DNA from 4 places in the Bradyrhizobium sp. CCGUVB1N3 genome. Region 2 is predicted to be linked to each of the others. Evidence: predicted binding sites of a transcription regulator. Region 2 holds the regulator's gene; each other region holds the start of a gene.
What was found. Region 2 encodes PhoB, which activates phosphate uptake and scavenging genes when phosphate is short. Its sites were predicted from a motif close to TGTCATNNANCTGTCAT; they were not measured.

Region 1: the regulator PhoB is predicted to act here: its motif matches at 3,117-3,133, upstream of NLM33_RS44395 (YbhN family protein).
Region 3: the regulator PhoB is predicted to act here: its motif matches at 5,275-5,291, upstream of phnC (phosphonate ABC transporter ATP-binding protein).
Region 4: the regulator PhoB is predicted to act here: its motif matches at 5,395-5,411, upstream of phnF (phosphonate metabolism transcriptional regulator PhnF).

What each region holds. Positions count from the first base shown of each region.
Region 1 is NZ_JANADR010000001.1:9,419,585-9,426,980, forward strand. Features, by position in the region: gene NLM33_RS44390 (hypothetical protein) at 1-1,734, opposite strand, end outside; gene NLM33_RS44395 (YbhN family protein) at 1,852-2,934, opposite strand; gene NLM33_RS44400 (ferritin-like domain-containing protein) at 3,357-3,863, shown strand; gene NLM33_RS44405 (MFS transporter) at 4,004-5,404, shown strand; gene NLM33_RS44410 (EAL domain-containing protein) at 5,524-7,396, shown strand, end outside.
Region 2 is NZ_JANADR010000001.1:6,803,954-6,811,349, forward strand. Features, by position in the region: gene pstS (phosphate ABC transporter substrate-binding protein PstS) at 1-479, shown strand, start outside; gene pstC (phosphate ABC transporter permease subunit PstC) at 673-1,662, shown strand; gene pstA (phosphate ABC transporter permease PstA) at 1,664-2,509, shown strand; gene pstB (phosphate ABC transporter ATP-binding protein PstB) at 2,506-3,324, shown strand; gene phoU (phosphate signaling complex protein PhoU) at 3,336-4,052, shown strand; gene phoB (phosphate regulon transcriptional regulator PhoB) at 4,067-4,774, shown strand; gene NLM33_RS32395 (GcrA family cell cycle regulator) at 4,857-5,369, opposite strand; gene NLM33_RS32400 (aspartate aminotransferase family protein) at 5,825-7,033, shown strand; gene argF (ornithine carbamoyltransferase) at 7,033-7,396, shown strand, end outside.
Region 3 is NZ_JANADR010000001.1:5,639,763-5,647,158, reverse strand. Features, by position in the region: gene NLM33_RS26960 (dihydrodipicolinate synthase family protein) at 1-53, shown strand, start outside; gene NLM33_RS26955 (selenium-binding family protein) at 432-1,832, shown strand; gene NLM33_RS26950 (hypothetical protein) at 1,916-2,509, shown strand; gene NLM33_RS26945 (DUF1045 domain-containing protein) at 2,656-3,354, opposite strand; gene NLM33_RS26940 (alpha-D-ribose 1-methylphosphonate 5-triphosphate diphosphatase) at 3,374-4,564, opposite strand; gene NLM33_RS26935 (DapH/DapD/GlmU-related protein) at 4,561-5,229, opposite strand; gene phnC (phosphonate ABC transporter ATP-binding protein) at 5,401-6,210, shown strand; gene phnD (phosphonate ABC transporter substrate-binding protein) at 6,252-7,181, shown strand; gene phnE (phosphonate ABC transporter, permease protein PhnE) at 7,259-7,396, shown strand, end outside.
Region 4 is NZ_JANADR010000001.1:5,631,870-5,639,265, forward strand. Features, by position in the region: gene NLM33_RS26875 (alpha-D-ribose 1-methylphosphonate 5-triphosphate diphosphatase) at 1-766, opposite strand, end outside; gene phnL (phosphonate C-P lyase system protein PhnL) at 778-1,476, opposite strand; gene phnK (phosphonate C-P lyase system protein PhnK) at 1,485-2,279, opposite strand; gene NLM33_RS26890 (alpha-D-ribose 1-methylphosphonate 5-phosphate C-P-lyase PhnJ) at 2,272-3,156, opposite strand; gene NLM33_RS26895 (carbon-phosphorus lyase complex subunit PhnI) at 3,153-4,256, opposite strand; gene phnH (phosphonate C-P lyase system protein PhnH) at 4,258-4,869, opposite strand; gene phnG (phosphonate C-P lyase system protein PhnG) at 4,874-5,287, opposite strand; gene phnF (phosphonate metabolism transcriptional regulator PhnF) at 5,446-6,174, shown strand; gene phnE (phosphonate ABC transporter, permease protein PhnE) at 6,302-7,150, opposite strand; gene phnE (phosphonate ABC transporter, permease protein PhnE) at 7,147-7,396, opposite strand, start outside.

The sequences.
Region 1 (7,396 bases), 2.6 Mb from region 2:
CAATCCTTGCGGATAGGTCATCGCGGCGAAATAGCTGTCATTGGCGTCGCGGATCCAGCGGGCGCGCGGCAGGTAGGCGCGATATTCGGAGGCGCCGCGGCCGCACAGCATCGGCTGGCTCGCGGCGGTGACGATGTCGGAGTTGAAGCTCTGGCCATTCTCGGCAAAGCAGGCGCGGTCGAATTCGGGGTCGGAGCCGGCATGCGCACAGAAACCGTGGTCGGCGAACAGACCCTGATGCGTATCGACGAAGGTCATGCGGTCGGATTCGGGATCACGGCACAGCGCGCCTTGCGTGCAGGTCGCGAGCCCCTTGAGCTGCGGCAGGAATTCGGTGTCGACATAGGTCGAGACGCGGGCGAGGCGTTGCGGATCGGCGTTGAAGGCGGGATGGATGTCGAAGCCGGCGCGGCCGCCGCGACAGGGCACGCCACCGTCTGCGAGCGCCGGATTGGCGTAGGAGACATAGACGACATGCGAAAGATCGCCGTCGACCAACGGCTTCAGCGCCTCGCGCAGCTTGACGAAATTCCTAGGCAGCTCGCGCGCAAGCGCATCGCGTGAATCGTCGACGCCAGCCATCACCCCGGAGCGCGTGAACAGCGCGCGTTCGGTCGCGGTGTCCACGATCACGTCGGCGACGAGGCCGGAGAAATAGACGTCGTTGGCGCCGATCGAGAGCAGCACGAGGTCGAGCTTGCGGTCCGACTGGCGTTTCTTGGCGGCAGTGAGCGCCTCGCGCAGCTCGGCCACTTGCGCATTGACGCTGGTCTGGCAGGTGCCGCTCTTGCCGGGCGGGCATTCGCGCGCGCGCTGCGAGCCGAGCAGTCCATCGCTGATGCTCGCGCCGGTGCAGGCGAGCGGCAGATAGGTCACGGCGATGTGGGGATAACGCACCGCGAGCGCGAGCGCGGTGCGGCTCTGGTAGCTGTAGAGCGAGCGATGGCAGGCGGCATTGAACCAGAGCGCGCCATAGCGCTGCCAGTTGGCGAGCGTGTCCGGCGCCTCGCAGGCCCGTCCGCCCTTGAAGCCGGCGCGGCTTGGCCGGTAGTACTGTCCGCCGGCAGTGCCGAGATAGGAGCGGAAGCAGAAACCGTCGTCGGACAGCGCGATGGGGCGGTCCGGATTGCCTTCGCCGGAGGCGATGCTGTCGCCAAGACCCGCAACGAAGATGTCGCGGACCTGGATCTCGGTCTGGATGCGTTGGGTCGGGTCGGAGCCGGAGGAGACGTCGACGGTCGCCACCGTCTGCCTGCCATAGCGGACGCGCAGGTTCACCGGCTCGGCGCAGTCGAAGGTCGAGGCCTGCGGCCCGTCGCCGTCATCGAACGACCAGGCGCAGACGGCTCCGACCGGCACGGCGCCGGTCAGGCGCACGGTGACCGGGTGGTCGACTGGCGTGATATAGTTCTCTTTCACGTTGTCGCGGGTGCAGGGCTGGTTGACCCGGCCCTGAAGGTCAATGCAGAGGCGGTTGACCATGTTGCGGGCCCAGCCGCGGCCCTCGCTCTGCATCTCCAGCGACTGCTCGGTGGCCAGGATGCTGCGGTTGCGAGCGTTCTCGACATGGAGCAGGAAGTCGCGCTCCTCGCGGAACAGGCGGAAGCGGTTGCGCACCTCCCAGGTGATCTGCAAGCTGCCATCCTGCGCGGCAGCGCGTTCAGGCGGCAGAGCGCCGAATACCCCGACAAGCAGGGCGCCGGCGAGGAAGGTGCGGAGGTCGGTTCGGATCATGGCCCGCGCTTTCAACGTCAAAGTTGAGGCGGAAATAAGAGAGGCTTCCTCGCCCGCCCTCGACGTCTGTCTGACCGGTTTAGCTCTTGCCGCAGGGTTTTGCCGCCGTCCAGCGGCTTAGCGCTTGCTGGCCTGTCGCAGCGACCGTTCGCGCTCCATCTGCGTCACCTGCTTGGGCAGGTTGGCCTGTGCGCAGGCCTCCGCCAGCCGCCGGCGTTCCTGCCACGGCTCCACGACGTTCATCCAGAGCTCGCGCGCTCCCATGATGGAGATGGCGAGGCCGAACGGGATCATGAAATAGAGGATGCGGAACACCAGGAGAGTCGCCAGGAGCTGCTCGCGGCCGAATTCGGGGAGCGCTACCAGCATGGCGGCGTCGAACACGCCGATGCTGCCGGGGGCGTGGCTGGCAAAGCCCAGCAGCGTCGCCAGGATGAACACCACAGCCAGCGACATGAAATCGATCGGCGGGGTGGACGGCACCAGGAGGTACATGGCCAGGGCGCAGAAGCCGAGGTCGACCACGCCGATCAGGATCTGCACGAGCGTCAGCGGCGCCGACGGCAGCACCACCTTCCAGCCCTTCTGGCCGAGCTCGCGGCGCTTCTCGCCCATCGACAGCCAGACCAGATAGGCGGCGATCGAGGCAAGGCCGCCGAGGGCGATCAGGCGGTTGATCGCCGAGGGGAGCTGATCCATGGCAGAGGCGGCATCGGGATGGATCGCCATGCCGATCGAGAGCACGAAGATGTTACCGAGCCAGAAGGTGAGGCCGGAGAGGAAGCAGATCTTTGCGACGTCGATCGCGTTCAGCCCATAATCCGAATAGATCCGGAAGCGGATCGCCCCACCGGTGAAGACGGTCGCGCCGATGTTGTGGCCGATCGAATAGGAGGTGAAGCTGGACAGCGCTGCGATGCGGTAGGGGACGTGTTTCTTGCCGATCGTTCGCAGTGCGAAGAAGTCGTAGAAGGTCAGCGTACAGAAGGCGAAGAAGACGCAGAGCGCCGCAAGGCCGATATTGCCGCGGGGAATCTCGGTTATCGCGGTCAGGATGACGCCGGTGTCGATGCCCTTGAGGGTGCGCACCAGCGTGGTGATCGCGAAGGCGATGATCATGACGCTCGCGGCAATGCCGAGCCGACGCCAGCCGATCCATCTCTTGAAGCCGCGTTTCAGCGCGGGCAGCACGTCCTGCATTCATCCTCCCGGCGGGGCACACTTAACCATAAAGCCTACCCAATCGAGCTGGGAGCCGATCGAGTGCGATCGTAGCCCGAAGGTTGGCACCGATCGCAAGGCATATCCTAGTTCCTTAAGGCAAAAACAGCGGTTTGTGCAGCCCTTGACAACGGAAGGTTCTGCGCTGGGACAGCCCTTTTTGTCATACGTCCTACACATTGCCGCGCGTTAAGGATTACGAGTCGCGGCATTGCCGTATCATTGCCCGCATTTTGCCAAACCGCGGCGCGGTTCGCCTTGTTCCAGCGCAAGGTTTTCGATCCTGTCGGAACGTCCCTCATGCGTGTCGGTTAGCGCCGCATCAGCAGCCGAACATGGCGCGATAGCGGCCTGCACGCAGGCAGGCGCCGCTCTGTTCCCGAAGTGCAAGGATTGAAATGATGGGACTGTTCACCAAGGACATCAAGACCATGAACGACCTGTTCGTGCATCAATTGCAGGACATCTATTACGCCGAGCGGCAGCTCACCAAGGCGCTGCCGAAAATGGCAAATAAGGCGACCGATCCGCAGTTGAAGCAGGGCTTTTTGACGCACCTGGATGAAACCAAGCAACACGTGAAGCGGCTGGAAGAGGTGTTCAAGATGCATGGCGTCGAGGTGAAGGCGATCGATTGCCCGGCGATCGACGGCATCATCAAGGAAGCCAACGACACCGCCGGCGAGGTCGCCGACAAGGCGGTGCTCGATGCGGCCCTCATCAACGCCGCGCAGGCCGCCGAGCACTACGAGATCGTCCGCTACGGCAGTCTGATCGCCTGGGCCAAGCAGCTCGGCCGCAACGACTGCGCGGCGGTGCTCGCCAAGACGCTCGAGGAAGAGAAGGCGACTGACAGGAAGCTGACCTCGATCGCCGAGACCAAGGTGAACCTGCGCGCGGCGAGCTAGGCCCCACCTCGCTCGAGGGAGCGCCGCGCGCAACGCGCGGCGCTTTCGTGACAGCGCTGCAATCATCATTCGTTCACTATCGAATCATGATGTGAGGCCGAGGGTGTAGTCTTCGCATGGGCTGCAATCGGGATGGCAGCATGCGGACCAATATCGCCAATACCAATATCGACTACCCGTCCTCGGGAAACGCACAGCGTTCGCGCCTTGCCACCTCGCTGACGCTCGCCGCGATGAGCCTCGGCTACGGCGTGGTGCAGCTGGACGTCACCATCGTCAACACCGCGCTGCATGCGATGGGCACCGCGCTTGGCGGCGGGGTGGCCGAACTGCAATGGGTGGTGAGCGCCTATACCATCGCCTTTGCCGCCTTCATCCTGACCGCGGGCGCGCTCGGCGATCGCATCGGCGCCAAGCGCGTGTTCATGGCGGGTTTCGCCCTCTTCACGGCGGCCTCGCTCGCCTGCGCGCTGTCGCCGAACGCCAGCGTCTTGATCGGCGCGCGGCTGATCCAGGGATTGGCGGCGGCGATCCTGGTGCCGAATTCGCTGGCGCTGCTCAACCACGCTTATCCGGACGAGAAGCAGCGCGGCCGCGCCGTCGCGGTCTGGGCCGCAGGCGCCAGCCTCGCCTTGACCGCAGGGCCGTTCGTCGGCGGCGGCCTGATCACGCTGATCGGCTGGCGGACGATCTTCCTGGTCAACCTGCCGATCGGGCTTGTCGGCCTCTGGCTGACCTGGCGCTACACCGACGAGACCACGCGTTCGCGTGCGCGCGAGATCGATCTGGCCGGCCAGTGCGCGGCGATCGGAGCACTGGGCGCGCTCGCCGGTGCGATCATCGAAGGCGGCGCGATCGGCTGGAGGCATCCTGCCGTGATCGCAGCCTTCGTCGCGGCCGCTGTGCTGGCCGTGCTGTTCGTCTGGCGCGAGCAGCGCACGGCGCAGCCGATGCTGCCGCTGTCGCTGTTTGGCAACCGCTTGTTCGCGCTGACCTCGGTCGTGGGCCTGCTCGTGAATGTCGCGATCTACGGCCTGATCTTCGTGCTCAGCCTCTACTTCCAGGAGGTCAACGGGCTGTCGGCCTGGTGGACCGGGCTTGCCTTCGTCCCGATGATGGGCGCGGTGCTGCCGGTGAATTTGCTGGCGCCGCGCGTTTCCGAGCGCATCGGAGCTTTCAGGACCATGATCGTGGGCGCGTGCGTCTCGGCGCTGGGCTGCCTCGGCATGCTCGGCATGGCTCCTGGCACGAGCTACTGGGCGATCGCCGTGCAGATGATCGCGATCAGCGGCGGCCTCGGCCTTTTGGTGCCGCCCCTGACATCGACGCTGCTCGGCAGCGTGGAGAAGGCCCGCTCGGGCATCGCGGCCGGTGTGCTCAATGCCACCCGGCAGACCGGCAGCGTGCTCGGCGTTGCGCTGTTCGGCTCGCTGGTTGCGGGGAGCTTCATGACCGGCCTGCACGCCTCGCTGATCATTGCGGCGGTGGTCCTGCTGCTGGCCGCGACGGCGATCTGGCGTAGCGCGCCAGCCGATGGTTAACCCCGAGTATGCTGCCTTGGGCTCACAGCTTTCGTTCACCATGCGCTGAACCAGCATGTAGCCGGTTACCTACTGTCCATCTCTCGCCTCTTTAGTGCAGGCGCCGAAAGGGGCCTGCCATGTACCAAGTTCTTTATTGCCTGACGGACGAGCATGATTGGGGTCTGGTCGCGCTGGGCGGCGCGGTCTGCCTGCTCGCCAGCGCAGCGGCCATCAGCCTGTTTCATCGGGCGCGCGCCACACATGGCTCTGCGCGTCTGGTCTGGCTTGCGCTCGATGCCATCGTCAGCGGCTGCGGCATCTGGGCGACGCATTTCATCGCGATGCTGGCTTACGGGCCGGGCGCCGGCGCTGCCTACAACGTTCCGGTGACGGTCCTGTCGCTGATCTTCGCGATCTCCGTGACCTTCGTGGGCCTGAGCATCGCGGTGTCCTCGACGCGCACGCTTTGGGTCCTCCTCGGCGGTGCTATCGTCGGCGGCGGCGTTGCGGCCATGCATTATACCGGCATGGCGGCGCTGGAGATGCCCGCGCGCATCGGCTGGGCGAGCGGCACGGTGGCGGCTTCGATCCTGTTCGGAATCGTGTTCGGTGCGGCCGCCATCCATGTCGCGGCGCGGCGCGACGACCTTCCGCACGCCGTGAACGCTACCGGCCTGCTCACGCTCGCCATCGTCTCGCATCACTTCACGGCGATGGGGGCCGTCGAGCTGACCCCGGATCCGACGCTCGCCATCAGCGGGCTGTCGATCGCGCCGGCGACGCTCTCCTTGCTCACCGCGAGCGCTGCGGCCGCCATCATCGCCATCGCGCTCGTCGCCGCCATCCTCGATCGCCGCGCCAAGGGCGAATTGGGGCGCCAGCAGGTCGTGCTCGACACCGCGCTCGAGAACATGTCGCAGGGGCTGTGCATGTTCGACCGTGACGGCAAGATCCTCCTGTTCAACGAGCGCTACGCCGCGATGTTGCGCAGGACCAACATGCAGCTCTCCGGCCGCCTGCTGCTCGACGTGCTGCGCGAAGAGCAGGCACGCGGTCTCTGGCAGGGTGATCCGGACCAGTTCTTCGCACAGCTTGTCGCCGACGCCCGCGACAGCCGCACCACGACCATGATCGTCAGCCGGTTCGGCCGTTCGATCCGTGTCGTCAACCAGCCGATGCAGGGCGGCGGCTGGGTCGCGACCTTCGAAGACATCACCGAATGGCTGGCGGCACAGGAGAAGATCTCTCACATGGCGCGCCACGACGCGCTGACCAATCTGCCGAACCGCGTGCTGTTCCACGAGCAGCTCGAGCAGGGCCTGCGCCACGCCAGGCCCGGCGACCAGCTCGCAGTGCTGTGCCTCGATCTCGATCACTTCAAGGACATCAACGATTCACTCGGGCATCCGATTGGTGACGCGCTGCTCAAGGAGGTCGGCCGCAGGCTGGCTGCCTGCGTTGGCGAGAAGGACACCGTGGCGCGGCTCGGCGGTGACGAGTTCGCCGTGGTCCAGCTCGGCAAGGAGGAGGAAGCGGCGGCTACCGCGCTCGCCGGACGCCTGGTCGAGGTGATCTCTGCGCCCTATCAGATCGCCGACCATCAGATCATCATTGGCGTCTCGATCGGCATCTCGCTGTCGCCGCAGGATGGCAGCAATCCGGACGAACTGTTGAAGAACGCCGACCTCGCGCTGTACCGCGCCAAGGCCGACGGTCGCGGCACCTATCGCTTCTTCGAGACGGGCATGGATGCCCGCGCGCAGGCGCGGCGGCTGCTCGAAATGGATATGCGGGCGGCGCTGGGCAGGCGCGAGTTCGAGCTCCACTATCAGCCGATCCGCGACGTCGCCAGGGACCGCGTCGTGGCCTTCGAGGCGCTGAGCCGATGGAATCACCCGCAACGCGGCCTGATCTCGCCGGCCGCCTTCATTCCGCTTGCGGAAGAGACCGGCCTGATCGTGCAACTCGGTGAGCAGGTGCTGCGCAACGCCTGCACCGATGCGGTCACTT
Region 2 (7,396 bases):
GCAAGGTCGGCGAGGGCACGGCCGTCGAATGGCCGGTCGGCGTCGGCGCCAAGGGCAACGAGGGCGTGTCGGGCAACATCAGCCAGACCAAGAACTCGATCGGTTATGTCGAGTACGCCTATGCCAAGCAGAACAAGCTGACCTACACCGGTCTCGTCAACAAGGCCGGCAAGCCGGTGCAGCCGACCGTCGAGGCCTTCCAGGCGGCCGCCTCCAACGCCGACTGGGCCAAGGCTCCGGGGTACTACGTCATCCTGACCGACCAGCCCGGCGAGAAGTCCTGGCCGATCACGGCGGCGACCTTCATCCTCATGCACAAGGATGCCACCGACAAGGCGGCCTCGCAGGAAGCCATCAAGTTCTTCCGCTGGGCCTTCAAGAACGGCGGCAAGGCGGCCGAGGAGCTCGACTACATCCCGATGCCCGACAGCGTCGTCCAGCTGATCGAGAAGACCTGGGCTGCCGAGATCAAGAGCTGATCGCAGCGTAACGAAACTCGCGCTCCGGCCCTTTCGGGGCGCGGGTCAAAGATCGACCCCGGAATCCCCTGGGATTCCGGGTCTGGTCCGTCGGACCATCCCCGAATGACGCGGGACAAGGCGTCGACAAGACCGCCTTCATCGGCGGCGTGCAGATGACGTAAAGATACAATAGGGGATCGGCGTGGCAGAGATGGCCGTTCAGAGCGATATTGTCGACGACGCCGGACCATATGATCGCGCCAAGGCCTTGAGCGCGTTCAAGCTCGGCGACATGACCTTCTATTGGATCACGCGGCTCAGCGCGATCTCGGTGCTCCTGATCTTGGGGGGCATCATCCTGTCGCTGATCGTCGGCGCCTTCCCGGCGATGAAAGAATACGGCCTGTCGTTCCTGTGGACGCAGCGGTGGGCGCCCTCGGCCGATCCGCCTGTGCTCGGCGCGCTCGGGCCGATGTACGGCACGCTCGTCACCTCCTTCATCGCGATGCTGATCGCCATTCCCGTCGGGCTCGGCATTGCGATCTTCCTCACCGAGCTCTGCCCGCAATGGCTGCGCCGTCCGATCGGCATGGCGGTCGAGCTGCTCGCCGGCATTCCCTCGATCATCTACGGCATGTGGGGCTTCTTCGTGCTGGGTCCGTTCCTGGCCAACACCTTCCAGCCCTTCATGATCAAGCTGTTCGACGGCGTTCCCGTGCTGGGTGCGATCTTCGCCGGCCCGCCGTCCTATCTCAGCCTGTTCAACGCTGCGCTGATCCTGGCGATCATGGTGCTGCCCTTCATCACCTCGATCTCGGTCGACGTGTTCAAGACCGTGCCGCCGGTCCTGAAGGAAGCCGCCTACGGCGTCGGCTGCACCACCTGGGAAGTCGTCCGCAGCGTGGTGATCCCCTATACGCGCGTCGGCATCATCGGCGGCGTCATGCTGGCGCTGGGCCGCGCGCTCGGCGAGACCATGGCGGTGACCTTCATCATCGGCAACTCCTTCCGGATCTCGTCCTCGATCTTCGCGCCGGGCACCACGATCTCGGCGGCGATCGCGAGCGAGTTCGCCGAAAGCGACGGCCTGCACCAGTCCGGCCTGATCCTGCTCGGCCTCCTGCTGTTCGTGCTGACGTTCTTCGTGCTCGCGGGCGCACGGCTGATGCTGCTCCGTCTGGAAAAGAAGGCGGGGAAATAACATGAACCCGATTTACGCACGCCGCCGCCGCAAGGACATCGTCGTCCGCGGTCTCTGCATCGCCGCCGCGGCCTTCGGCGTCACCTGGCTGGCGCTGATCCTGATGACGCTGCTCTACAACGGCGTGGCCGGTCTGAATCTGGAGCTCTTCGCCGCGGACACGCCCCCTCCGGGCTCGACCGAAGGCGGCCTGCGCAACGCGATCATCGGTTCGATCATCATGACGGTGATCGGCGTCGGCATCGGCGCGCCGCTCGGCCTGTTCGCCGGCACCTATCTCGCCGAGTACGGCCGCAACGACAAGCTGACCTCGGTGATCCGCTTCATCAACGACATCCTCTTGTCGGCACCCTCGATCATCATCGGCCTGTTCATCTATGGCGCGGTGGTGGTGCCGATGCGCGGCTTCTCGGCGATCGCAGGCTCTCTCGCACTCGCCGTCATCGTGATCCCGGTGGTGCTGCGCACGACTGAGGACATGCTTCTGCTGGTGCCGAACGCGCTGCGCGAGGCGGCTTCCGCGCTGGGCCTGCCGCGCTCGCTGGTGATCAAGCGGATCGCCTACCGCGCGGCGCGCTCCGGCCTCATCACCGGTGTGCTGCTGGCGACCGCTCGCGTCGCCGGCGAGACCGCGCCGCTGCTGTTCACCGCGCTGTCGAACCAGTTCTTCAGCCTCAGCCTGAACAAGACGATGGCGAACCTGCCGGTCACCATCAACAATTTCGTGCAGAGCCCCTACGCCTACTGGAAGCAACTGGCCTGGAGCGGGGCGCTTCTGATCACCCTGACCGTGCTTGCCCTGAACATTGGCGCGCGCATTCTTGGCGCCGAGAGGACTGCAAAATGAGCGATCTGTCCGTTTCCGTAAGTTCCACCGGGCGTCAGGCGTCGCCGACACTGCCCGAGGCTCCGGCCAAGGTGACGGTGCGCAACCTCAACTTCTATTACGGCGAGCACCACGCGCTGAAGAACATCAACCTGACGCTCGGCACCAACCGTGTCACGGCGTTCATCGGCCCGTCCGGCTGCGGCAAGTCGACCCTGCTGCGCATCTTCAACCGGATGTACGACCTCTATCCGGGCCAGCGCGCCACCGGTCAGCTCATGCTCGACCAGACCAACATCCTCGACCCCAGGCTCGACCTCAACCTGCTGCGGGCCCGGGTCGGGATGGTGTTCCAGAAGCCGACGCCGTTCCCGATGACGATCTACGAGAACATCGCCTTCGGCATCCGCCTCTATGAGAAGATCTCGAAGTCCGAGATGGACGACCGGGTCGAGAAGGCGCTGCGCGGCGGCGCGCTGTGGAACGAGGTCAAGGACAAGCTCAACGCGTCGGGCCTGTCGCTTTCCGGCGGCCAGCAGCAGCGCCTCTGCATCGCCCGCACCGTGGCGGTGCGTCCCGAGGTGATCCTGTTCGACGAGCCCTGCTCGGCGCTCGATCCGATCTCGACCGCCAAGGTCGAGGAGCTGATCCAGGAGCTCGCCGAGGACTACACGATCGCGATCGTCACCCATAACATGCAGCAGGCGGCGCGCGTCTCCGACAAGACCGCCTTCATGTATCTCGGCGAGCTGATCGAGTTCGACGAGACCAGCAAGATCTTCACGTCGCCCAGCGACCGGCGCACACAGGACTACATCACCGGCCGCTTCGGCTGAGGAGACAGGAAATGGCTTCTGAACATACCGCAAAGGCCTTCGACACCGACCTCCAGGAGCTCACGCGGCTCGTCGCGGAGATGGGCGGCCTTGCCGAGCGCATGATCGTCGATTCCGTCGATGCGCTGATCCGCCGTGACGTCGCGCTCGGCCAGCGCGTGGTGGCAACCGACGCCGAAATCGACGCGCTCCAGAAAAAGATCGAGGAGCGCGCCGTGCTCACGATCGCACGTCGCCAGCCGATGGCGGTCGACCTGCGCGAAATCGTCGGCGCCATGCGCGTTGCGACCGATCTGGAGCGGATCGGCGACCTCGCCAAGAACATGGGCAAGCGCGTTGCCGCGCTCGAGACCGATTTCCATCCGCTCAAGCTGTTCCGCGGCCTGGAGCACATGACCGACCTCGTGCAGCAGCAGGTCAAGTCGGTGCTGGACGCCTATGCCGCGCATGACCTGCCGGCGGCGATGATGGTCTGGAAAGGCGACGAGGAGGTCGACGCGATCTGTACCTCGCTGTTCCGCGAGCTCCTCACCTACATGATGGAGGATCCGCGCAACATCTCGTTCTGCATCCATTTGATGTTCTGCGCCAAGAACATCGAGCGGATCGGCGATCATGCGACCAATATCGCCGAGACCGTCTTCTACATGATCGAAGGTCAGGCCATCGCGGACAAGCGTCCGAAGGGCGACATGACGACCTTCGCCACGACCGTGCCGAACACTTAAGGAGCGACGACGCCATGGGCGCACGCATTTTGGTTGTTGAGGACGAGGAAGCGCTGACCGAGCTGTTGCGCTACAACCTCGAAGGCGACGGCTACGATGTCGAGACGGTGATGCGCGGCGACGACGCCGACACCCGCCTCAAGGAGCACATCCCCGACCTGATCGTGCTCGACTGGATGCTGCCGGGCCTGTCCGGCATCGAGCTGTGCCGCAGGCTTCGCGCAAGGCCCGAGACCAAGGGGTTGCCGATCATCATGCTCACGGCGCGCGGTGAGGAGAGCGAGCGGGTGCGCGGGCTTGCCACCGGCGCCGACGACTACATCGTCAAGCCGTTCTCGGTGCCCGAGTTGCTCGCGCGCGTGAAAGGCCTGCTCAGGCGTGCGAGCCCCGAGCGGCTTGCGACCATACTTGCCTACGGCGACATCGAGCTGGATCGTGAAAAACGCCGCGTCGCGCGCTCCGGACGGCCGATCGACCTTGGCCCGACCGAATATCGCCTCTTGGAGTTCTTCCTGGAGCATCCGGGCCGCGTGTTCTCGCGCGAGCAGCTGCTCGACAGCGTCTGGGGCCGCGACATCTATATCGACGAGCGCACCGTCGATGTCCACATCGGCCGCCTGCGCAAGCTGCTCAATCTCGGCCGCGAGCAGGATCCGATCCGCACCGTCCGCGGCGCCGGCTACGCGCTGGATGATCGGTTTGCGAAGGCGGAGCAGACGTAAAAAAGCGCGCCGGATGGCGCGCTGACGTCTCTCGATCAAACGTCCCGGCCTTGCGCCGGGACGTTGTCGTTTGTGGCCGAACTCAGCGCGTGCCGGGCTTGGCCGGAGCGCGGCGGCGGTCGGCGGCCGGTTGGTAGGCGACGCGCGAATGCTGCGCGCAGTAGGGCAGGCCCGAGAGCGACTTGCCGCCGCAGAAGAAGAAATCCGGGCTCGAGGGATCGCCGACCGGCCAATGGCAGGTCGCTTCGTTGAGCTCGAGCAGCGACAGGCGCTGGCTCATCGGAACGACGTTGTCATAGGTGATCGGATCGGGCTCGACCTCGACCTCGAAGGCCTGGGCGAGGGCGGTGTTGCCGCGCGAGATCGGGCGGCTCACCCGCATCATGTGCTGCGCCGGGCGCGCCTTGCGCGGCCGCGGAGCCGCCGAGGACGGGGTCTTGGCGCGGCCGGACAGGCCCAGCCGGTGCACCTTGCCGATTACGGCGTTGCGCGTCACATTTCCGAGCTCGGCAGCGATCTGGCTGGCCGAAAGCCCGGCTTCCCAGAGCTTTTTCAATTGCTCGACGCGATCGTCGGACCAGGTCAAAACCGTCATTGCACCCTTCCCCTCGCCGCGCGCCTGCCAATCCTTGGGGCCGCGTGGCGATGTCTAAGCCTCGAAAAACCCGTGCTGCCAGAATCCCTTAAGGCTCGCCGGGCGCGAAAACGCACCTGAACGTTACGCCGGTACATGAGGACTAAGAGGATCAGAACTGCTGCACGAGATGTCGTATCTGACGGGGGAAACGCTACAATATGGCGTGACTCCCGCGCAAGAGTCTGCGGCCCAGCGTCCACATGTTCCGTCGCTAAAAGAACTCAAAATTGCCACCGCAAGACTACGGGCCGCGCGGCTTGCAGGGGCCTTCTGGCGGCATTGACAGCGGTTTTTCCAGGCATAAAATAGTGACACGTGCCGCCCTTAAAAGGCGGCACGTTTCGTTTTCCGGGCAGGTCAATGATGCGCTGCGCAACGCAGCCTCAGCCGGCCCCAACATCCAAGTGACCGCCATGACCAAGAGCGCCGCGACGCATCTGCTTCCCGTTTTCGCCAGGGCCGAGCTCGGCTTCGAGCGCGGCGAAGGCTGCTGGCTGGTCTCAACCAATGGCGAGCGCTATCTCGATTTCACCTCGGGCGTCGCCGTGAATGCGCTCGGTCACGCACATCCGCATCTGGTCAAGGCTCTGCAGGAGCAGGCGACGAAGCTCTGGCACATGTCGAACCTGTTCCAGAGCCCGGATGGCGAGAAGCTCGCAGTCAGGCTCTGCAACGAGAGCTTTGCGGACTTCGTGTTCTTCTGCAATTCCGGCGCCGAGGCGATGGAATGCGTGATCAAGGTGGTGCGCCGCTATCACGCCTCCAAGGGCCATCCCGAGCGCTACCGCATGATCACCTTCGAGGGCGCTTTCCACGGCCGCACGCTTGCAACGCTCGCGGCGACCGGCTCGGCGAAATATCTCGAAGGTTTCGGCCCGCCGCTCGACGGCTTTGACCAGGTGCCGCATGGCGACCTCGAAGCCGTCAAGAAGGCGATCGGCCCGCAGACTGCCGGCATCCTGATCGAGCCGATCCAGGGCGAGGGCGGCGTGCGCTCGGCTCCTCCCGCCTTCTATCGCGCGCTGCGCCAGCTCTGTGACGAGCATGGCCTGTTGCTCGCCTTCGACGAGGTGCAGACCGGCATGGGCCGCACCGGCGAACTCTTTGCACATCGCCGCCTCGGCGTGACCCCCGACGTGATGTCGCTTGCGAAAGCGCTCGGCGGCGGCTTTCCGATCGGCGCGTGCCTTGCGACCGCCGAGGCCGCCTCCGGCATGACGCCCGGCTCGCACGGCTCGACCTTCGGCGGCAATCCGCTCGCCGTGTCCGCGGCGAACGCCGTGCTCGACGTCATGCTCAAGCCCGGCTTCTTCGATCACGTGCAGAAAATGTCGCTGTTGCTCAAGCAGAAGCTCGCCTCCGTGATCGACCGCCATCCTGATGTCGTCAGCGAGGTGCGCGGCGAGGGGCTTTTGATCGGCCTCAAGGCCGTGGTGCCCTCGGGCGATCTCGCCACGGCGTTGCGCAACGAAAAGCTGCTCACCGTTGGCGCCGGCGACAACGTCGTGCGCTTCCTGCCGCCTTTGATCGTCACCGAGGCGGAGATCGAGGAGGGCGTCGCGCGGCTCGAGCGTGCCTGCACGGCGATTGAATCCACTCTCAAGACGCCGGCGGCAAGCTGATGAGCAAGACGCCCAAGCACTTCCTGGACATCAACGAGCTGCCGCTGTCGGAGCTCAAGAGCATGCTCGCCGCTTCCTCCGCCATGAAGGCGAAGCAGAAGGCGCATCAGCCGGTCAGGCCGCTCGAGGGCAAGACGCTGGCGATGATCTTCGAGCGTCCGTCGACGCGGACGCGGGTGTCGTTCGATGTCGCCATGCGCCAGCTCGGCGGTGAGCCCATCATGCTCACCGGTGCGGAGATGCAGCTCGGCCGCGGCGAGACCATCGCCGACACCGCGCGCGTGCTGTCGCGCTATGTCGATGCCATCATGATCCGCATCCTCAATCACGATGCGCTGCTCGAACTCGCGGCCAACGCGACCG
Region 3 (7,396 bases), 1.2 Mb from region 2:
TGCTCGAGCTCGCCAGGGAACGCGACGCGCTGGCGCTGCGCTGGGGGAAGTAACGCGGTTCATCCTCCGGTCGTCGTCCTGGACAAGCGAGCGTAGCGAGCGCTGATCCAGGACCCATTACCCGAGGAAGCAGTTGTGCGGGCAGCCGTGGCCAGCGCCTTCTGCCACAACAACTCCCTGGGGTAATGGGTCCTGGCTTTCGCCAGGACGACTCCAAAGGAGAGCGCGATCCAGACGTCTAGCCAACTGTCCATCTAGGCGAAGCGTCGAATTGGCGCGCTTCGGCCGGTTTCGCGCGGTGGCGCGATGACGTAATGTTCCCGGGCCAACCAAGCCTGCGGAGCACCTCGAGACATCGCGCGTCAGCACTTCATTATGCCGTTATCCCGGGCCAGGTTGGCGCAAGTCGACGCAAACAGGGAGGCAGTGCCATGACAATGCGGCCAGATCCGACCTTCCACGCATCGCCAAAACTCGCGATGGAAGCGCCGCCCGAAAACTTCGCCTACACGTTGCTGCTCAGCCCGGATTTCTCAAAGCCCGACGCACTTGCGGTCATCGACGCCAAGCCGGGATCGCCGACCTACAGTCGGATCGTCCATACCGTGACGATGCCGAACAAGGGCGACGAGTTTCATCATTTCGGCTGGAATGCCTGCTCCTCGGCACTGTCTCCGCTCGCCGGGCACGCCTTCATCGAGCGGCGCTATCTCATTATTCCCGGCCTGCGTTCATCGCGCATCTACATCATCGACACCAAGCCCGATCCGACCAAAGCGAAGATTCACAAGATCATCGAGCCGGAGGAAGTCTTCAAGAAAACCGGCTACTCGCGGCCGCACACCATCCACTGCGGGCCGGACGGCATTTATGTCAGCACGCTCGGCGGCGGCGGCAAGGATGGCACGAGCGGGCCGCCCGGCGTCTTCATCATGGATTGCGAGACGTTCGAGGTGCTCGGCCGCTGGGAGATCGATCGCGGTCCGCAGACGCTGCACTATGACTTCTGGTGGAATCTGCCGCGCGACTACATGGTGACGAGCGAATGGGCGCTGCCGCCGCAGTTCGAGAACGGCATCGTTCCCGAAGATCTGCTGTCGAACAAATATGGCCACCGGCTCCATTTCTGGGATCTCCGGGCCCGGCGCAATGTTCAAACCATAGACCTCGGTGCCAACCATCAGATGGCGCTGGAGGTGCGGCCCGCGCACGATCCGGTTCGCGAATACGGCTTCGTCGGCGTGGTGGTCGACACCACCAATTTGGAAGCCTCGATCTGGACCTGGTGGCGCGAGGGCGGAAAATTCCACGCCGAAAAGACGGCGACGATCCCGCCGGAGCCTGCAGCCAAGGAAAAGCTGCCGCCGCTCTTGCAGGGGTTCGGCGCGGTGCCTCCACTGGTGACCGACATCGATCTGTCGATGGATGACAGATTCCTCTATGTCTCCTGCTGGGGCACCGGCGAGATGCGCCAGTATGACGTCAGTAATCCCCGGAAACCCAAGCTTGCCGGCTCGGTGTACACGGGAGGCATCGTGCGCCGCGCGCCGCATCCGAACGGCAAGGCTTATGCGGGTGGCCCGCAGATGGTCGAGATCAGCCGCGACGGCAAGCGGGTGTACTGGACCAACTCGCTCTACTCGACCTGGGACGACCAGTTCTATCCCGATGGCGTTCCCGGCGTCGAAGTGATGGCCAATGTCGGTCGCAACGGCGGCCTCGAGCTCGCCAGCGACTATTTCGTCAGCTTCCCCGAAGGATACCGGGCCCATCAGGTCAGGCTTGAGGGTGGCGACTGTTCGACGGATTCCTTTTGCTATCCGTCGGCCTAGATTGGGGAGAGGCGAGCCGGACACTTGCCTGGCTCTGGCTCGCGCTCCTTGCGAGCGGCATTTATCATGGCATCAATCCGGGAATGGGATGGCCGCTCGCGGTTTCGGCTGGGCTCATGGAACGAAGTCCGCGCGCGCTGTTTGGCGCGCTCGGTGCTCTGTCGGCTGGCCATCTGCTGGCGACGTTCCTGGTGTTGCTGCCGTTCGCGCTGTTGCTGGCGCTGGCCGAATGGCAGCGTCCGATTCAGCTCGGTGCGAGCCTGCTGGTGATCGGCTTTGGCGCCTACCGTCTCATCGATCGGCGCCATCCGCGGGCGCTGGCGCGGATACCGCCAACGCAGTTGGCGCTGTGGTCGTTTGCGGTTGCGATCGCCCACGGCGCCGCGTTGATGCTGGTGCCGATCTATCTCGGGCTGTGCCAGGCCGCTGACCTCGACGCGGTCCACCAGGCCGCCGGCGCTCTCGTCACGGCGAATCTCGCAATGGCGGTGCTGGTTTCGCTCATGCATGTCATCGCCATGGTCGCGGCGGGCGGTTGCCTTGCGTGGCTGGTCTACCGCTATCTCGGTCTCAAGTTCGTATCGCGAAGCTGGTTCAATCTGGATGCGGTCTGGGCCGCGAGTCTCGTCCTGGTCGGCGCCGCCGCGCTCGCGTTCAACCTCGCGGACTGGCGATGAGGCGGAGCGAAAACTCCGTCACCCTGAGGTGCCGGAGCGTAGCGGAGGCCTCGAAGGGCGACGGCCCGGTTGCAGCCCGGCCGTTCATCCTTCGAGGCTCGCTGTGCTCGCACCTCAGGATGACGGGACCGGCAGTGCCCATCAACCTATCTCGCCAACGGCCACTCGCCGATGACGTGGAAGCGTGCCGCTGCGTCTTCCTGGCGAAAAAGGGCGATGCGGTCGATCGCCAGCGTTTCGAGCTCCAGGCTGGCAAACCGCCTCCGCAACATCTCGATGATCGGCCCGCGGCGTTCCGCATCGAGCCGGCCCGTGAGCGTCATGTGGAAACGGAATTCTTCCATGACGTAGGGGTAACCCCAGTCGTCGAGATAGTCGCGCTGCCGCTCGGTCAGCTTTTCCGGGTTGCGCCTTGCGCGATCCTTCGCCGCCAATGGCGCGCGGAACGCGTCGAAATCGCGCACGCAATCGGCGGCGAGCCGTATCAGTTCGCTGACGGGCTCGGCAGGGATTGCCGCGATGAAGCCACTGATGGAATCGACGACCGGACGAATCACGGGGATCGGCCGCGGCTTTTCGGCAAACGCTGTGCACGCCGCAACCAGCTCGGCCTCGGTCTTGCCGCCCGCGAGCGCCATCGGCGCCTTCAGCGTGCCGTGAAAACCGTATTTGCGGGGATCGGCCGTGATGTCGTGCCAATCGGCCGCCAAGTGCAGCGCCTCTGCGGGGAAAGGCAACTCACGGCCGCTATGGGCATCATAGCCAAGCAGCTCGGCGCCGAAGCGCGACAGCGTGCTGTCGGCATCGGCGGCATAGTAGATCGCGTAGCGGGGAAAACCTGTCATCGCCTCTCGTATAGCCGGTTCAGGCGGCGACGACAGCTTCGCGCGCTGCGGCCGAACCGTGCAGGCGCGCTGCGTCGGTGAAATGTACCAGCCTGCCCGCGGCAATCACCGCGACCACCCGCGGCCGCAGCGGCACGGTGTCGTCGATCAGCAGGATGTCGGCGCGCCGTCCCTCCGCGATCACACCGCGATCGGACAGGCCTGCGGCTTCTGCCGGCGCTTCCGAGATCAGCTTCCAGGCTTCTGCCAGCGGAAGCACGTCGTCGGCCACGAGCCGGAAGGCGGCGAGCAGTTGCGCCGGATAGTAATAGTCCGAGGCCAGCACCGAGCAGAGCCCTTTGTTGATCATGTCGGACGCCCTGGTCCAGCCGGTGTGGCTGCCGCCACGCACCACGTTCGGCGCGCCGTAGATGATGGCGTCGCCTGCGTCTGCCGCCGCGCGCGCCGTCTCTTCATTGACCGGAAACTCGGCGATCGTGGCACCCATGTCACGATAGGCCTTGCGCATCGCCGGCGTCGAATCGTCATGCGAGAGCATCCGCACCTCGGCGGCGCGGGCCGCCGCAGCAAGCCGCGCAGTCGTCGCCGGGACGTCCGCTGCGCGAGCGGCGACACGACCGACCAGCTCTTCAAAGGCCGTGTCGGACAGTCCGGTGCGGTCAACCAAGCGGCCGCGCTTGTGCGGCTTCGCCAGATCGCGGATGGTCGCAGCCATGTGATCGTTGAAGGCGAACAGATCGATGCGTCCTTCGGCGAGCCACTGGCCGATCTCGTCCTCCGCATCGAGATTGTAGGTCTCGTGCCGCAGATGGAAGCGGGTGTCGGCAGCAAATTGCGGGCGCAGCCGCTCGATCGCTTCCAGCAGGCGTCGCGCATTGTCGCCAGAGCGCAGGCCCGGCTCCCACGACCAGGTCGTGCCATGGAAGACGGTGGTGATGCCGTTGCTGACGGCCTGCCGGTCGCTGTCGGCGAGCGCCACGTCGATCGGGAAATCGACGCCCGGGCGCGGCATCATCTGCCGTTCGAAGGCGTCGCCATGCAGGTCGACGATGCCCGGCAGGACCAAAAGATCACCAGCATCGATCGCAAGCGACGCACGACCGCGCCCGCGATCGATCTCCCCAATATCCTGTCCGGAAACCACGAGGGAGGTCTCGACGATCTCCGAGCCGATCAGGGCCCGGCCGCCTTCAAGGAAGATTTCGGTCACGCGGGGATGCTTCGCTTGCTGGGAGACAAATGGTTGGCAATGGCCCGTGCTTCGTACTTCGCGAGGAAATCTTCAATCCCAAGCTTGCGGAAATCAGGCAAGGCCTCGCGCAAGCTTTCGTGATCCCAGTCCCACCAGGCGAGCTTTGCCAGCCGGCCGGCGATCTCGTCGGAGAAGCGCCGCCGGACCGGACGGGCCGGATTGCCGGCGACGATGGTGTAGGCGGGCACGTCCTTGGTGACGACGGCGCCCGCGGCCACCACGGCGCCGGTGCCGATATTGCGGCCCGGTAGTACGATCGCGCCATGTCCGATCCAGACGTCATGGCCGATATGGACATGATGCTGGCGCCGCCAGTCGAAGAACTCGGCCTCGTCGCTCTCGCCTGGAAAATAGGCACTGGCGCGATAGGTGAAATGCGCCTGGCTGGCGCGGTGCATCGGGTGGTTGCCGGGATTGATGCGCGTCATCGCCGCGATCGAGCAGAATTTGCCGATCGTCGTGTAAGTGATCTGCGAATCGTTCACGACGTAGGAATAGTCGCCCATCGTCACCTCGTGCAGGATCGTGCGCGCGCCGACCTCGCAATAGGCGCCGAGCTTGATCTCGTGCAGCTTGGCGGTGGGATCGATGGTCGGTTGGACCGAAAGCGCTTTGGCGACCATGGTGCGTCCGTTGACAGGGAGGAGCGTTCGTCTTCGAGCGGCTCGATGACGATGTCATGACGTAGAGATGACAGGGGATGCGTGCGTAGCATCGCCGCACCGCCGCGCCCTTGTCACACAAATGTAAAGCGGCAGCGTTAGCGGTTGGGCCCAGCGAGTTGGGAGCCCTGCATGCTGGTGGTTGAAGGTCTGACGTGCCGCTTCGGCACAAAAGCCGCGGTGGACGGTGCTTCGTTTGAAATCGCCCCTGGCGGATTCGTCGGCGTCATCGGCCGTTCCGGCGCCGGCAAGTCGACCTTGCTGCGGACCATCAACCGTCTGGCGACGCCAACAGAGGGGCGCATCCTGTTCGACGGCATCGACGTCACCGCGTTGCGCGGCAAGGAGCTGCGGCAATGGCGCGCCCGTGCCGCGATGATCTTCCAGCAATTCAATCTCGTCGGCCGGCTCGATGTGCTCACCAATGTGCTGATGGGGCGCCTTGCCGCGATGCCGGCCTGGCGCTCGCTCACGCAGGCCTGGCCCGAAGAGGACAAGGCGCTGGCGATGTCGGCGCTGGAGCAGTTCGACATGGCCTCGCTCGCCGCCCAGCGCGCCGACCAGCTCTCCGGCGGCCAGCAGCAGCGCGTTGCGATCGCCCGCGCACTCGTTCAGCAGCCTGATCTGATCCTCGCCGACGAGCCGATCGCCTCGCTCGACCCGCGCAACACCAAGATCGTGATGGATGCGCTGCTGCGCATCAACAAGCATTTCGGCATCACCGTGATCTGCAACCTGCATTCGCTCGATCTGGCGCGCAGCTATTGCGATCGCCTGATCGGCATGGCGGCGGGCCGCGTGGTGTTCGACGGCGCGCCGTCAGCGCTCACCGAGCACGTCGCGCGCGAGCTCTACGATCTCGAAGCCAGTGAAGTCATGGGCGGCCTGCCGCTGCCCACGCCCGAAGGTGTTCCGGCGCTCGGCACCGCTGCCGCCGCCTAAGTCGCTACCAGTCATCGCGTTCAACTGATCAAGAGGGTATCATGATCACTCGTCGCATCGTCCTTGCCGGCGCCGCCGCGCTGGCCTTCTCCGCTTCCGCTTCCGCCGAGGACTGGAAAGCGAAATATCCGGAGATCACCTTCGCCGCGATTCCGATCGAGAACGGCTCGGGCACTTCCGAGCGCTACGCCCCCTTCGTCAGCTATCTGTCCAAGGAGCTCGGCATCAAGGTCACGCTGCGTGTTGCCAATGATTACGCTGCCCTCATCGAGGGCCAGCGCGCCGGCAATATCCATATCGGCTATTACGGTCCGGCGTCCTTCGCGCGTGCCCGCCTCACCGGCGTGAAGACCGACGCCTTCGCCATCGACGTCAACTCCGACGGCTCGAAGGGCTATTATTCCGTGTTTTACGTGCTGGCGAAGTCGCCATACCAGAAGATCGAAGACCTCAAGGGCAAGAATCTCGGCCTGGTCGATCCGAACTCGACCTCCGGCAACAACATGCCTCGCTTCAAGCTGAACCAGATGAGCATCGATCCCGACGCCTATTTTTCCAAGGTGGTCTTCACTGGCAGCCATGAGAACGCCGTTCTGGCGCTCGCGCAGGGCACAGTCGACGTCGCCGCCAACTGGTGGAACGCCGATGATGATTCCAACCTGACCCGCATGCTCAACAAGGGTATGGTGAAGTCGGCCGACGGCACGGTGATGAAGAAGGAAGACTTCCGCATCGTCGTGAAGTCCGACCTCATCATCAACTCGCCGTACGCCTATCTCAGCGATCTGCCGGATGACATGAAGGCCGCCATCAAAAAGGCCTTCCTGGAGGCGGCGCAGAAGGATCCCGAGGCGTTCAAGAAGCTTTCCGACGGCAAGAACAAGCCCTGGGAGCCGATCACCACCGACGACTACAACAAGACGATCGAGCTGATCAAATTCGTCGACAATCTGCGTAAGAAGGCGTCCTGATCGAACGGGACGACGCACCTGGAGCCGGGTCAATTGACCCGGCTTCTTTTCTATGTCGAGCCTTGTCCGTTGACCCCATGACCATTGCGGTTTCGATCCTTCCCGAGCAGCAGCTGGCGGCGCTGAACGCGGCCTATCGCCAGGCGGTGGCGCGCAAGCGCCTGCGATTGTTCGCCGGTGCTGCGCTGTTCATCGCCGCGCTGATCCTTGCTGCG
Region 4 (7,396 bases), 1.2 Mb from region 2:
CCACTGCGACGCCGTCGCGGATCGCGTCGGTGACGTTCTCCTCGGTGGTGTCGTCATGGCTTGCGAGCGGAATCCTGTAGTCCTGCGCCAGCGCCACGATCTCGCGCATGTTGTTCGCGGCATAGGTCTGCTGGTACGTGAAGCGCCTGGCAAAGAGCTCATCGAGCTGGGCGTCAGTCATGCCTCCGCCCTTGCCGCGATAATAGTCGCGCAGCTTGACCTCGTCGCGGAACTGGCGCTGGCCGGGCGTGTGATCCATCAGCGACATCAGCCGCACGTCGGGACGGCCGATGAGCTCCCTGGCCTCCTCGACCACGCTCGGCATCGGGATTTCGCAGCGCAGATGCAGGAAGTGATCGGCACGCAAGAGATTGTGCTCGCGCGCTATGGAGATGGCAGTCGCCAGCGTGCCCGCACGGCCGTCGACCTCCTCCGCGCCGTCCTCGCGCCAGACCCGCAGCGAGTCCAGCACCGTGGTGATGCCTGATGTCGCAAGCTGCCCGTCATAGGAGATGACGGCGGCGACGGGATCCCAGAACACCTTTGGACGCGGCACGTAGTGAGCTTCAAGATGATCGGTGTGCAGCTCGATCAGGCCCGGCGTGATCAGATCGCCGCCGGCGTCCTCGGCGCCTGCGGGCGCCGTGCCCTCACCGATCTCGGCGATACAACCCTTTGCAAGAGCGATCCAGCCCCGCTCGATCACGCTGTCGGCCAGTACGATCCTGGCGTTGGCGATCACGGTTTCATTCGGCTTCACGTTCATTTCCAGGTCCTTCAGGCCGCAGCGGCAAAACTGGTGACGTCGACGATGCGGTCGGCGATCCGATGGCGGATCTCGTCGTCATGGACGATGGCGACCATGGCTGTGCCCTTGTGTTTTTTCTCCGCGATCAGCTCGACGACGACGGCTCGGTTGGCGGCGTCGAGCGAAGCGGTCGGCTCGTCGAGCAGCAGGATCGGCAGCTCCGGAATGAAGCCGCGCGCGATGTTGACGCGCTGCTGCTCGCCGCCCGAGAAAGTCGCGGGCGGGAGCTGCCAGAGGCGCTCGGGGATATTGAGGCGATGCAGCAGTGCGCCCGCGCGCTGTTGCGCCTCGGGTCGCGCCACGCCGCTTGCGATCAGCGGCTCGGCGACGACGTCGATGGTCGCAACACGCGGCACAGCGCGCAGGAACTGGCTGACATAGCCGATCGTGTCGCGGCGGACGTTGAGGATCTGCCGCGGCTCGGCGCTGGCAAGATCGATCAGGCTACCGCGATGGCGGATGCCGATGCGGCCGCCGTCGCAGCGATAATTGCCGAAGATCATTTTCAGGATCGACGATTTGCCCGCACCGGACGGGCCGGACAGCACGACGCACTCGCCGGGATTGACGCGGAACGTCACGCCTCGCACGACGGGCAGCTCGACGCCACCCTGAAGGTGCATCGTAAAGGTCTTTTGCGCGTCGGCGACGTCGATCATGGCGGTCATCGGGCGGCTCATGGCGGTAGGATCGAGGAGACGAGGAGCTGAGTATAGGGCTCGCGCGGGTCGTCGAGCACCTGGTCGGTCAGGCCGGTCTCGATGACGCGGCCGCCCTTCATCACCATCACGCGATGCGACAGCAGCCGCGCGACCGCGAGATCGTGGGTGACGATGATGACGGCCAGATGCAGTTCGGCAACCAGGTTGCGCAAGAGGTCGAGCAGGCGCGCCTGCACGGAGACATCGAGGCCGCCGGTCGGCTCATCCATGAAGACGAGACGCGGCTCGGTCACGAGATTGCGGGCGATCTGGAGGCGCTGGCGCATGCCGCCGGAATAGGTGCGCGGCGCGTCATCGATCCGCGCGACGTCGATCTCGACGCGCGTGAGCCAATCGGATGCGGTATCGCGGATGCGGCCGTAGTGATTCCACCCCACCGCCATCAACCGCTCGCCGACATTGGCACCGGCCGAGACCGCCATGCGCAGCCCCTGCGCAGGATCCTGATGCACGAAGCCCCAATCGGTACGGAACAGGAAACGGCGCTCGGCTTCGCCGAGCATTGCGAGATCGCGCGTAACGCCGTCGCGCATCCGGTAGGACACGCTGCCGCCGCTGGCGGCAAGCTGACCTGACAGGAGCTGGAGCAGCGTCGACTTGCCGGAGCCGGATTCGCCGACGATCGCCAGCACCTCGCCCGGATAAAGCGCAAAGGAGACGTCGCGGCAGGCGGCGATCCTGCCGTAGGATTTGCTCAGCGACTCCGCAACCAGCAGCGGCTGATCGTTCTCGAGCAGGTGCTCAACCATGCGCCTTCTCCTTGTACGGTGCGGCGCTCAGGCTGCCGTGGTGACCAGCCGTCTGACGTTCCTCGCAGAAATCGGTGTCGGAGCACACGAACATGCGCCCGCCCTTGTCGTCGGTGACGATCTCGTCGAGATAGGAATTCTCGGCCCCGCACAGCGCGCAGGGCGCGTTGAAGCGGTAGGGCTCGAACGGATGGTCCTCGAAATCGAGCGACACCACCTGCGTGTAGGGCGGAATCGCATAGATGCGCTTCTCACGGCCGGCGCCAAAAAGCTGCAGCGCCGGGCAATTGTCCATCTTGGGATTGTCGAATTTCGGCGTCGGCGACGGGTCCATCACATAGCGCGCGTTCACCTTCACGGGATATGCGTAGGCGGTCGCGATGTGGCCGAAGCGCGCGATGTCCTCGTAGAGCTTGACGTGCATGAGGCCGTATTCGGCGAGCGCATGCATGCGCCGCGTCTCGGTCTCGCGCGGCTCGAGATAACGCAGCGGCTCCGGGATCGGCACCTGATAGACCAGCACCTGGTTTGCCTTCAGCGCCGTCTCGGGAATGCGGTGGCGGGTCTGGATCACGCTCGCCTCTTCCGTCGCGGTCGTGGTGGCGACGCCCGCGGTCTTGGCGAAGAATTTCCGGATCGAGATCGCATTCGTGGTGTCGTCGGAGCCCTGGTCGATCACCTTGAGTACGTCGCTGGGCCCGAGGATCGCCGCGGTCACCTGCACACCGCCTGTGCCCCAGCCATAGGGCATCGGCATTTCGCGGCTCGCAAACGGCACCTGATAGCCGGGAATCGCGATCGCCTTCAGGATCGCGCGGCGGATCATCCGCTTGGTCTGCTCGTCGAGATACGCAAAATTGTAGGCGGGCGCGTTCATTCCGCGGCCTCCTTCATCGGCTCGGCTTCATTGGCCTCGGAAAATTCCTGACGCAGCTTGCGCAGCAGGCCAAGCTCGGACTGGAAGTCGACATAGTGCGGCAGCTTCAGATGCTCGACGAAGCCGGTCGCCTGGACGTTGTCCGAATGCGACATCACGAATTCTTCGTCCTGCGCCGGTGCGAGCACCTCCTCGCCGAGCTCGCGCGCGCGAAGCGCGCGATCGACCAGCGCCATCGACATGGTCTTGCGCTCGCTCTGGCCGAAGGCGAGGCCATAGCCGCGGGTGAAGCACGGCGCTTCCGTGGCCGAGCCCTTGAACTGGTTGACCATCTGGCATTCGGTCAGCTCGATCGCGCCGAGCGGCACGGCGAAGCCGACGTCCTCGGCGAAGAACTCGACCTCGACCTCGCCGAAGCGGATCTCGCCGGCGAAAGGATGGTTGCGGCCATAGCCGCGCTGGGTCGAGTACCCCATCGCCAGCAGAAAGCCTTCGTCGCCGCGCGCGAGATTTTGCAGGCGCAGGTCGCGGTCGGCTGGAAAGTTCAGCGGCTCGCGCGTGAGATCGCCAACCGGCACGCCATCTTCTGCTTGCGGTGACGCCTCGATCAAGCCGTCGCGGCCCAGAATATCGGTCACGCGCGGCGTGGCCGCGGGCGAGGCTTCGGCTGTCGCCGGCTCATCCGGCACGAAACCTTCGGCAAGACCCGGATCGAGCAGGCGATGGGTGTAGTCGAAGGTCGGCCCGAGGATCTGCCCACCCGGAATGTCCTTGAAGGTCGACGACACCCGTCGCCGCACCCGCATCGCTCCGGTATCGACCGGCTCGCTTGCGCCGAAGCGCGGCAGCGTGGCGCGGAAGGCGCGGACCAGGAAGATCGCCTCGATCAAGTCGCCGCGCGCCTGCTTGATGGCGAGCGCCGCGAGCTCGCGGTCATAGAGCGAGCCTTCGCTCATGACGCGATCGACGGCGAGGCCAAGCTGCTCGGAAATCTGGTCGAGCGCAATTTCGGGCACGCTGTGGTCGCCGCGCCGCGCGTGCGCCAGCAGGCGATGGGCGTTCTCGATGGCGCGTTCGCCACCTTTGACTGCGACATACATGCTACTGGCTTCCCTTGTTCACGACGCGCGTGGTGCGCGGGATCGCAACCACGGCGTCATCGGCGACCAGCACCACGTCGATGCCGCGCGGAAACAGCGCCTCGTTGATGCGCAGGCGCTCGAACAGGTCGGTTGGCCTGACAGACGCGTGAAGGATCGTCACGCCGTCGATACCAGGGCCACGGAGCTCGAATGCGCGCCCTGCATTGAGGCTCTCCACTTGCAGGACCAATGTGGTAGCGCGATCCGGATATTCGTTGCTGCCAAGCGCAAAGCGCTCGAGCGAAGGAAGCGCGGCACCATCGGCGATCAGCGCAAAGCTCGCGACGGAAGGATCCTGGATCACCGGCGCGCCGGTGTGGAATTTCAGCCATTTCAGGACGTCGGAGCTCTCCGACATCCGCGCATCGAGCCAGAGCGGCGTATCGTGGTCGAACAGCGTCAGCGCGATCGCCGCCGTGCCCCGCATCATGGGACCGGGCGTGCCCGCCGCCGGCACGATCCGCTGCACCGAGCCCGGCCGCGCCATCGCGTCCATGACCGAGCGAAAGGTCGATTGCGCCGACAACACCTTGTCGGCGAAACCCGGTGGCAGCTCCGCAATCGTGGTCATGGCCTCACCCCTCACCGCGCACCATGGTGTAGAAATCAACCTTCGTTGCCGCGGCTTGCGCGGCGCGCTGCGCCTGCCGCGCAAGCAGGTCCGCGCGCAAGGGCGCAACGACCTCCCGCTCGACGGCGCCTGCAAATTCTTCGGATTGCACCAGCGCGTCGCAGAGCGCGATCAGCCTCGCCTTCTCACCGTCGCGACCGAGCGTATAGCCGAAGCCGACCTCGCCGCCCGCAAGTCGCACCGCGGCGCGCGACACCGTGGCCTCCCCAAGATTGAACGGCGCGCCATCGCCGCCGACGCGGCCGCGCAGCATCACGAGGCCGTTCTCGGCTACACGCAGATCGTCATGCCGCGGCAACGCGATGGCGCGAAGTCGGCCGGCGATAGCATCTGCATCCGCATGCACCAGCACGGCCATTGCCGCCTTGCGCCGGGTCTTGAGGCTGTCTTGCGGGGTCACGTCGGTCACCAGGCTTGCCGAATTCAAGTTGTCTATGATAATAGACAACTTGATAATGAAGCGCCATGACTGTTTCGTGACAATCGTGTGATTTTGGAGATGGGCTTCCCCGCGACATGAGCCTTCAGGACACCGCCTCCTCCGGCGTCGCGCTGTGGCGCCTGGTCGCCGACGGCATCGAGCGCGGCATCGCCGACGGCCGCTTTGCCGCCGGCGAAAAGCTGCCGGGCGAGATGGAGATCGCCGAGACCTATCGCGTGAACCGCCATACGGTGCGGCGCGCGCTGGCGGCACTCGCCGAGCGCGGCCTGGTGCGCGCCGAGCGCGGCAGCGGCACCTATGTCGAGGCGCAGAAGCTTGCCTATCCCTTGCGCTCGCGCACGCGCTTCTCGGAGATCGTCGGCGCCGGCGGCCGCGAGCCACGCGGGCAGCTGATCGAGGCGTCGGAGGACGTGGCGAGCCGGGAGCTCGCACGGGAACTCGGCGTGAAGACCGGCGCGCGGCTGGTCCGGATCGAATCTGTGCGCTTTGCCGACCGCACGCCGATCTGCGTCTCGACGTCATGGCTGTCAGCCGAACTCTATCCAGATGCGGGCACGGTCTTCGCCGCCACGCGCTCGATGACGAAACTGCTCGCGCATTACGGCGTCCGGGACTACCGCCGCGGCTCGACCCGGATCACGGCCGGCATTGTCGATGCAACAGACGCCGCGCGGCTCGACCTCGCGCTGGGGCGTCCGATCCTGGTGGTCGATTCGACCGACCTCGATCCCGATGGCAAGCCGCTGGTGACGAAGCGCTCGCGCTTCGCCGCAGAGCGGGTGGAGTTTTTGGTGGAATCGTAGCGGGTGGAATTCTTGATCGAATCGTAGGGTGGGCAAAGGCGCACTTGCGCCGTGCCCACCATATCTCCGAGGTCTCGGCAGAAATGGTCGGCACGCTTTGCTTTGCCCACCCTGCGAGAGAAGCGCTCTATGCCACCGCCCGCCGGCCGATGATGGCGAAGCGCAGCTTGCCGGAGATGAAGTCGATCGCGGCGACTGCGACCAGGATCATCAGCACGAGGAACGAGACCCTCTGCCATTCCAGCACGCGGATCTGCTCGGCGAGCTGAAGGCCGATGCCGCCGGCACCGACGATGCCGATGATGCTGGCCGAGCGCGTGTTCGATTCGATGAAATAGAGCACCTGGCCGGCAATGACCGGCAGCACCTGCGGCATCAGGCCGAAGCGGATCTCGTGCAGGGCATTGCCGCCTGATGCCCTGATGCCCTCGACCTGCTTCTTGTCGGCGGCCTCGATCGCCTCCGAAAACAGCTTTCCGAGCGCGCCGAAGTCCGAGACCATGATCGCGAGCACGCCGGCAAACGGGCCGAGCCCGACCACGTTGATCCAGACCAGCGCCCAGATCAGCGTGTCGACGCCGCGGATCGAGTCGAGGAAGCGCCGCACCGGAAAGCGGATGATGTTCGGCGGCACGATATTGCGCGCGGCGAGCAGGGAGACCGGCAGCGCCAGCGTTGCGGCGAGCGTGGTGCCGAGCAGCGCGATCGACAGTGTCTCCCCCAGCGCCTTCAGATAAAGCGGCAGCGACGTTCCGGGATCGGGCGGAATCATCATCATGGTGATCCAGCCGAGCTGCTTGAGGCCCGCGATGAACCTTGCCGGCTCAAAGCCGAGATCGTTCAGGCCGAAGATGAACACGGCGAGCGCGGCCACGATCATGGCGGGCGTGGCGAGACGCGCCGCCGCCGGCCGTTCGAAGGCATCGGGATATTTTGTCCGCAGCGCCGCGGTGTCGGGCTTCTCGAACTCCCTCATGACCGTGCATCCCTGCCGAACAGCCGCGCGCGCAACCAGCCGGTCGTGATGTCGATGACGAAGATCGTGAGCACGATCATCAGCAGGATCGCGCTGACGTCGGAGTAATAGAATTTTCGGATCGCGACCACGAGCTCCTGGCCGATGCCACCGGCGCCGACGAAACCCATCACCGAGGATTCACGGACATTGATCTCGAAGCGCAGCAGCGCGTAGCTGACATAGCCGGCCGAGACCTGCGGCAAT